2 regions of the Frondihabitans australicus genome follow, and region 1 is predicted to be linked to the other one. Evidence: predicted binding sites of a transcription regulator. Region 1 holds the regulator's gene; the other holds the start of a gene.

Region 1 (4,418 bases):
CTCTGGTCGCTCATGCTCCGAGCCTAATGTCACGCATGGCGTCGAGGAACGCGGTGGTCTCGGCCTCGGTGCCGGCGCTCACTCGCAGGTGGCCCGGGATCGACAGGTCGCGCACGATGATGCCCCGCTCGAGCAGCTTCTCGAAGACGCCGTGCGGGTCGTCGACACCGCCGAAGAGCACGAAGTTCGACCACGTCTCGTAGGGCTCGTACCCGAGCTCGGTGAGCGTCGTCACGATGCGGTCGCGCTGCGCCTTGATGTCGTCGACCATCGCCAGCATCTCGGGTGCGTGTCGGAGAGCGGCCACAGCGGCCGCCTGCGTCAGCGACGAGAGGTGGTACGGCAAGCGCACGAGGCGGAGAGCATCGACGACGCCCGGGTCGGCGGCGAGGTAACCCACGCGCGCGCCGGCGAAGGCGAACGCCTTGCTCATCGTGCGCGACACCAGGAGCCGCGGGCGGCCCTCGAGCAGCGTCAGCGCCGTCGGCACGTGGCTCGGCATGAACTCGGCGTAGGCCTCGTCGACGAGAACGATGCCGCGCGCGGCGTCGTAGGCCGCCTCGATCGTCTCGATCGGCAGCGGTGTGCCGGTCGGGTTGTTCGGCCCGCAGAGGATCACGATGTCGGGGTCGGTGCGCTCGATCTCGCGGCGGACCGTCTCGGGCGAGATGCGGAAGCCCTCGTCGCGGGTGCCGTCGAGCCAGGTCGTGCCGGTGCCACTGGCGATGATCGTGTGCATCGAGTAGGTCGGCTGGAACCCGAGGATCGTGCGCCCCGGGCCGCCGAAGGCCTGCAGGATCTGCTGGATCACCTCGTTCGACCCGTTCGCCGCCCAGAGATTCGCGGCCGTCAGCCCGTGGTCGAGGTAGCCCGCGAGCGACTCGCGCAGCTCGGTGAACTCGCGGTCGGGGTAGCGATTGACCTGCAGGACCGCTCGGGCCACGGACTCGACGATGTCGTGCGCGACGTCTTCGGGGATCGGATGCGTGTTCTCGTTGACGTTGAGCGCCACGGGCACCTTGGCCTCGGGCGCGCCGTACGGCGAGCGACCGCGGAGGTCGTCGCGCAGGGGCAGGTCGTCGAGAGAAATCGCCACCCGTCCATTTTACGGGGGCGCAGGAGCCGGGTTACGCCCGCTCGGACCTCCGCCCGGCCCCTCCTCCCGTCGCCCGTCCCGCCGCGCCCGACGCAGCCCCGCCCCGCCGCCGCGCGCGGGGTAGCCGCAATTCGCGACCGAATCCGGCCCGACGCCACACCCGTTACCGCAGACATGGGCCACCGCCGGTGAACGTGTCGCGAAATTCGGCACGCACCTGGCGCCAGCGGCAAATGGCGACCGGATTGGGGCCACAGTCACACCCGTGACCGCCGACACGGGCCGCCGCCGGCGAAGTGGTCGCCAAATGCGGCACGGCACGGCAGGACGCCCCGGACGCAGAAGGGCCCGGCCACCGCGAGGTGACCGGGCCCTGTGGGAAGCGCGAGGAGCGCGAGCCTCCGTGTGAAGAGCTCAGTGCGAGGAGTACTGCGTCGGGATCGCGATCGACTGACCGGCCATGACGGACGTGGTCTGGAGGTCGTTCAGCTTGACGATGTCGTTGATGACGTCGCGCGGGTCGGAGTTCGGCGCGACCTGCTCGGCCACCTGCCAGAGCGTCTCGTCGGGCTGGATGGTGACGTGCTGGAAGTGCACGTGCCCGGTCGAGGAGGTCGCGTCGGCACCGCCGCCGTTGAGCATGGCGGCGCCGAGGCCCACGACGATGGCGACGGCCGCGAGGAGGGTGAGGACGACGCGACCACGGCGGGTGAGGTGGAGGCGGGTGCGGACCGGCTTCGTGCCGAAGCCGTTGCGCTCGCGCGTCGCGCGGACGTCCGCCGCGAGAGAGGCACGGCGGAGCTCAGCGGAGCGAGGCGCGGTCGACGTGAAGAAGTCGGGTGCGGTGATCGTGGCGCTCATGAGGGAGTCCTTTCGAGAAGGTGGCCGCTTCGCGACGAGACCCTCGGCCGGGAGAGGCCCGTCGCGAAGACGTGTTCCGAACATATCTTCGAATTACGCCGATTTCAACCCCCGGTGGCCGAAAATCCTTCCAAAAACACGCGACACACTCGAACATGTGTTTGTTGTCGGGATATCAACCGGATACAGTTTCGATCGGTGGCATCAGTAGATCAGCAGCCACCGACATTCCATGGAGGAGCGAGATGAGCCCCAGTTCGACGCCCCGCGAGGTCAAGCCGCTGACCGCGAAGCAGGAGCTGATCCTCGCCGCGATCCGCGAGTCGATCGCCTCTCGCGGCTACCCGCCGAGCATGCGCGAGATCGGCGACGCCGTGGGGCTCGCCTCGCTCTCGAGCGTGACGCATCAGCTGAACCAGCTCGAGCTCGCGGGCGCGATCCGCCGAGACCCCAACCGGCCCCGCGCCCTCGAGGTGCTCCTCGCCGACCCGGCCACGCCGGATCCTGCGCCCTCGATCGTCCGCTATGACGACGACGACAACGTGACGGCGCACGTGCCCCTCGTCGGTCGCATCGCCGCCGGAATCCCCATCACGGCGGAGCAGCAGGTCGAAGACGTCATGCCGCTCCCCCGCACGCTCGTCGGCAAGGGCGAGCTGTTCATGCTCAAGGTCGTGGGCGAGTCGATGATCGACGCCGCCATCTGCGACGGCGACTGGGTCGTCGTGCGGCAGCAGGGCACGGCCGAGAACGGCGAGATCGTCGCGGCCATGCTCGACGAGGAGGCCACGGTCAAGGTCTTCCGGCAGCGCGACGGTCACACCTGGCTGCTGCCGCGCAACTCGAACTTCGAGCCGATCCTCGGCGATCACGCGCAGATCCTGGGCAAGGTCGTGGCGGTGCTGCGCTCGGTCTGACGCCGCTTCCGCGGTATCGGCGGATCGCGGGCCGGTACCGCACTGCGCGACGCGAGGCTGAGCGTCGCGGAAGGACCTGGGGTGTTGCTCGGCATTTTTGCCTCCTCAACTACGGAGTTGAGGAGTCAAAACGCGAGAGCGCTCCCCTGCAGGGCGGGGCAGAGGGCTGCCCGCGCAGGCGAGGCGATACAGTGCGCTCCCCGCGCAGGCCAGCGACGGAGGGCCCGAACCGCGCGATCTGGGCTGGAGAGCGAGGTGGGGCCCGGGCGGCAACGGAGGCCGCCGCCGACGGGCTACAGCTCGACGCCGGCCGGGAACGGCACGATCAGCTCGACGTTCCGGTCCCCCAGCGACCCCCGCAGCCCGTCGACGTCGACGAGCACCGTCGGGTCAGCCGTTCGCGGCGACTCCTGCGGGTCGTTGGCCGCCAGCTCACGAGAGAGCGACGCGAGCGCGAGGGGCGAGTCGAGGGCGCCGTCCCACCGGGTCGCGGCAGCGCTGTCGACGACGGTGCCGAAGATCGACAGGGTGCCGTCACGGTTGTCGACGATCTCGATCGCTCGGACCTGCTGCGGCCAGTCGATCTGCGACGCCGTCGTGACCTCCCAGAATCCGCCGTCGCGCGAGCCGTCGGGCGCCGTGCGCCAGTGCGGCGTGACGACGTTCTCGTGCGTGTGCCCGGTCACCCAGAGCACGACCTGGGGTCGCTCGAGCAGCGCCGACACGACCTCGTGACCGAGAACTCGGCCGCGGAAGCCGTTGCGCAGCAGTCGGCCGGGGCTCTGCAGCCTGTTCTTCAGCGTCGCCGCGGTGTGATGGCTGACGATCATGGTGAGCCGCGAGGGATCCGCGTCGAGCGTCGCCTTCAGCCAGGCGAACTGCTTCCGGTCGAGCGATCCGTCGGCCTCACCGGTGGGGTTGACGGTGTCGAGCACGATCATGCGCACCGGGCGGACGCCCTCGGCCGACGGTACGTCCGTCACGTAGTAGGCGGTGCCCGCTCGCCGGTTCTCGGCCGTGAAGCCGTGCCCGACCGGAAGCCCGGTCGTGTCGAAATGCTCGGCGACGATCTGGCGGCGGCTCAGGAGCCGGCGCTCCGGGTCGGGCGACACCCGCCTTCGCGCCTCCCACGCCCGCACGGGCTGACGCCGCACCCGCCGCACGATCGCGGTCAGGCGGGCGCCGACACCCGGCCCGCCGAGGAGCTTCGACGCCCCGACCGCCTGGCGCCGCCAGTACGGCCACTCGGGGAAGTTGCCGGCGACGAGCGTGTCGTGGTTGCCGTGCGCCGTGAACCACGGCATGCGAAGGCCCGTGGCCTCGAACGGCCGGATGGCAGCGTCGAGCAGCCCCGGGATCACCGGGAAGCCCTTCTTCGCGCGGTACACGTCGTTGCCCCCGATCGCATCGACGGGGGTGCCGTCGGGGTGCCAGTAGTGGGGGTCGTAGTGGTCGGCCGAGGAGTCGGCCACCCCTTCGAACCTCCCGATCCTGCCGCTGTCAGGTGTCACCGTGCCGCCGTCGAAGAGCGTGATCGCCCAGCG
Region 2 (4,418 bases), 670 kb from region 1:
CTGTCGGAGGAGATCGAGGTCGCCACAGGCCACCACGTGGGCAACACGCCGCAGGCCCTGTCGCACCTCGCACTCGTGCGGGCGGCCGACGCCATCGAGGCCGCCCTCGAGCACTCGCGCGGTACCCGTGGCCGCCGCCTCGCCAGTCAGACGCACCCGCACGACGACTCCCGGCCGGCGAGCGAGCACGATCCGCGGATGGACGACCCGTCGTTCGACCCTGCTGCCCTCGATCCGGCTGGGCTCGACCCAAACACCGTCAACGCGAACGGCGAGACGAGCGACCGCTGGCCGAACGATCTCGGCGCCGACCGGACCAAGAGCTCGTAGCGCCGCCCGGCTCGCAGGGCCGAACGACGAGATGGCCCGCCCGGGTCCACCGCGACGGTGGGTGCCCGGGCGTGCCATCTTCAGGCGGGGCGCCGTGCGGCGCCGGGAGGCTACGCCTCCTGCGACGTCTTCCACTCGGCCGGGCCCGAGGAGCCCGCCGGGTACTTCTCGAGGGGAACCATGTCGGCCTCCCACGCGGCGATAACCGGCGCGACGATCGCCCAGCAGCGCTCGGCCACGTCGCCGCGGATCGAGAGCGTCGGGTCGTCGTGGAAGATGCCCGAGAGCACCTCGCCGTAGGGCGTGAGCTCGGGCTTGCCGAGGTCGGTCTTCAGCACCGACTTCTCGAGCGAGAGCGGGTTGCCCTTGCCGTTCGTCGTGACGCCGAGCTCGAGGGTCTCGGGGCTGATCTCGATGCGCAGCGTGTCGGGGCTCGTGGCGCCCGTGAGGCCCGCGGGGAGCACCGGCACCGGCTTGAAGGTGATCAGCACCTCCTTGCGGATCTTGGTCATGCCCTTGCCGGAGCGCAGGATGAAGGGGACCCCGGCCCAGCGACGCGTCTTGACCTCGAACTCGACCTCGGCCAGCGTCTCGGTCTGGCGCTCGTTGTCGACGCCCTCCTCGTCGGAGTACGACGGGACGTCCTTGCCCGAGATCGTGCCGGCCGTGTACTGGCCGCGACGGCTCGAGGTGACGGGGTCGCCGTCCTTGACCCAGGTGGCGCGGAGCACGCGCGCGATCTCGCTGCGGAGCTCGACCGCGTCGATCGACGCCGGCGCCTCCATGGCGATGATGGCCAGGATCTGCAGAAGGTGGCTCTGGATCATGTCGACCAGCGCGCCGGCCTTGTCGTAGTACTGCGCGCGACCCTCGAGGCCGAGGACCTCGTCGTAGAAGATCTCGACCTTCTCGATGTTGTCGCTGTTCCACACCGGCTCGAAGAGGCGGTTGGCGAAGCGCAGGCCGATGATGTCGAGCACCGTGGAGCGGCCGAGGAAGTGGTCGGTGCGGTGGATGCGCTCTTCGGGGACGACCTTCAGCAGCTCCTGGTTGAGCTGCTTGGCCTCGGCCTCGTCGCTGCCGAAGGGCTTCTCGAGGGCCAGGCGGAGGCCCTCGGGCAGCTTCACCTTCTCGAGCGCCTTGATGACGCGCGTCGAGATGGCCGGCGGGAGCGCGAAGTACATGACGGGCTCGCCGACGGAGGCCTCGAAGAGCTTCTCGAGGTGCGCCGGGTCGGTGGGGTCGCCCTGGATGTACTCGCTGGAGGCGAGGGTGCGCTTGGCGAGGTCGCTGCCGGCATCGCCGTTGAAGGCGGTCTTGACGACGTCGTCCCATTCCTTGGGGCTGCGCGCGCTGCGGCCGGTGCCGATCAGCTTGACGTCGACGCCGCGGTCGCTCTTGAGGAGGCTGGCGAGACCGGGCAGGAGGAGTCGTTCGGTGAGGTCGCCGGAGGCGCCCAGGATGATCAGGGTGGTGGTCTCGGTCATCGGCGGGCGAGCTCGAGACGTGTCGGGGCAGGGGTGTTCACGGGGGTCCTTTCCGGAGGATGGGGCACGGGATCCAACGCGACGGCGGAGACGGCATTCCCGAGGGGAACGGGCGCGGCACGGGCGCGAGAGGGCCACGGTGCCTCGTCGAGCGTACTCCCGTCGCGTGCCTTACACTGTTCGAACACACGTTCGAACGGAGGTGTCATGGGCTTCACGCATCTGCACGTCGCCTCCTCGTTCAGCGCCCACTTCGGCACCGCCTCCCCGCTCGAGCTCGCCGGGCAGACGGCGGCGAACGGCGCCGACGCCGCGGCGATCACCGACCGCGACGGGCTCTACGGGGCGATCCGGCACGTGGGGGCGTGCCGCACTCTCGGCATCGACCCGATCGTCGGGGTCGAACTGGGGGTCTCCCCTGATCCTGCGCCCTCGTCCGGCGGCACCGCGGGGGCGGTCAGCGCGGCCGACACCGACCGCGTGGTGGTGCTCGCGCACGGCGGGGTCGCGGGCGCCGGGTGGGCGTCGCTGTGCCGGCTGATCAGCGCGGCCCACGGGCGGGCCACCAGGCGGGTCGCCGGATCAGCGAACAGCGTCGCGACCATCGGCCGATCGCGCATCCGCGCCTTCCTCGTGGGCGACGACGGCTGCACGGGCACGGTGCTGCTCGGCCCCGACTCCGACGTGGGGCGGGCCGTGGCGGCGGGCGAGCACTCCCGGGCCGTGGCCCTCGTCGACTCGTGGCGCCGAATGCTGCCCGGCGGCGTCGTCATCGAGGTCGTCTGCCATCTCACCGAGCCGGGCGAGCGCAGGAGCCTGCGGCACGCCTCCCGCATGCTCGAGCTGGCCGACGCGACCGGCCTCCCGGCGATCCTCACGAACGCCGTGCGCTATCGCGACACCGACGGCGCGGTCACGGCCGACGTGCTCGACGCCGCGGGCCACCTCGCCGCCCTCGGCACGTTCGAGCCCCAGCCGAACGCGCAGGCGTGGCTGAAGCCCCCCACCGGCGAGCACGGCATGCGCGAACTCGCCCACCTGATCGCCTCGCATTCGTCGCTCGACCGAGGCGCCGCCGAGGCGATGCTCCGCGCGACCGAAGAGCTCGCCGACCGCTGCCGCCTCGACCCCGACACCGACCTCGGCTGGCGGAAGGCGAAGGTGCCCGAGCTCTCGGCGATCGGCGTCGAGGGCGACCCGAACCAGGTGCTGCTGCGCCGGTGCGAGGCGGGCATCACCGAGCGCTTCGGCGACGCGTCGATGGCGAAGCGGCAGTCGATCGAGACGAGGCTTCGCGACGAGCTGAAGACGATCACCGGCTTCGGGTTCGCCGGGTACTTCCTCACCGTGGCCGACGTGTCGACGATGATGCGCGAGATGCGGGTGCGGAACGCCGCGCGCGGCTCGGGCGCGGGCAGCCTCGTCACCTACCTGCTGCGCATCTCCAACGTCGACCCGCTCGAACACGACCTCCTGTTCGAGCGCTTCCTCGGCAACAAGCGCGAGACGCTGCCCGACATCGACATCGACGTCGAGTCGGCCCGGCGCCACGAGGTGTACCGGGCGATCTTCGACCGCTACGGCAGCAACCGGGTCACGCTCATGTCGATGCAGTCGACGTACCGGGCGCGCGGCGCCGTCCGCGACGCCGGTCTCGCGCTCGGGCTCGACGACGAGCAGATCGACCTCGTCGCGAACAACGTGTGGCGGTTCAACGCCCGCGACTTCCGCGGCGCGCTGGCCGAGAAGCCCGAGCTGCGCGAGATCGCCGAGCTGGTGAAGACCAACGAGCAGCTCGACCTCCTCGTCGACCTCACCGAGCGACTGGATCGCCTGCCCCGCCACATCTCGATGCACCCGTGCGGCGTGATCCTGGGCGACTCCGACCTGCTCAGCATGACCCCGGTGCAGCCGAGCGGCATGGGCCTGCCGATGAGCCAGTTCGACAAGCACGACATGAACGACGCAGGTCTGCTGAAGCTCGACGTGCTCGGGGTGCGCATGCAGTCGTCGATGGCGTTCGCGCTCGACGAGATCGAGCGGGTCAACGGGTCGCGCACCGCCGTCGCCGGGGCCCTGCCGATCGACGCGCCCTACATCGCGCGGTCGGGCCGCATCGAGCTCGACGCGATCCCCCACAACGACGAGCCCACGTTCGAGGCGATCCGCACCACGCACACGCTCGGCATGTTCCAGATCGAGAGCCCGGGCCAGCGCGAGCTGATCGGCAAGATGCAGCCCGACCAGTACGAGGACCTCATCGCCGACATCTCGCTGTTCCGCCCCGGCCCGATGAAGGGCAACATGATCGCGCCCTACCTCGACACGAAGCACGGGTTCCAGCAGCCCGACTACGTGCACCCGACGTTCGCGCCTTTCCTGCAGGACAGCTACGGGGTGGTCATCTACCACGAGCACGTCCTCCGCATCCTGCACGCCACCATGGGCATCTCGCTCGCCGAGGCCGACGAGATGCGTCGGCAGATGGAGAAACGCGACGACCTCGAGGACGAGTTCCGGCAGAAGACCCGGGCGAACCTCGACGAGAAGGGCTGGCCGCGCTTCACCGAGAAGGAGATCGACCGCATCTGGGGCGTGCTC

The links. Region 1 encodes LexA, which represses DNA repair genes until DNA is damaged. Its sites were predicted from a motif close to TCGAACANNTGTTCGA; they were not measured.
Region 2: the regulator LexA is predicted to act here: its motif matches at 1,998-2,013, upstream of C8E83_RS04775 (DNA polymerase III subunit alpha).

What each region holds. Positions count from the first base shown of each region.
Region 1 covers NZ_RBKS01000001.1:1,708,897-1,713,314, forward strand. The annotation lists gene hisB (imidazoleglycerol-phosphate dehydratase HisB) at 1-14, opposite strand, end outside; gene C8E83_RS07900 (histidinol-phosphate transaminase) at 11-1,096, opposite strand; gene C8E83_RS07905 (LysM peptidoglycan-binding domain-containing protein) at 1,511-1,957, opposite strand; gene lexA (transcriptional repressor LexA) at 2,203-2,874, shown strand; gene C8E83_RS07915 (TIGR03767 family metallophosphoesterase) at 3,168-4,418, opposite strand, start outside.
Region 2 covers NZ_RBKS01000001.1:1,035,020-1,039,437, reverse strand. The annotation lists gene C8E83_RS04785 (glycoside hydrolase family 15 protein) at 1-330, shown strand, start outside; gene C8E83_RS04780 (glucose-6-phosphate dehydrogenase) at 441-1,817, opposite strand; gene C8E83_RS04775 (DNA polymerase III subunit alpha) at 2,025-4,418, shown strand, end outside.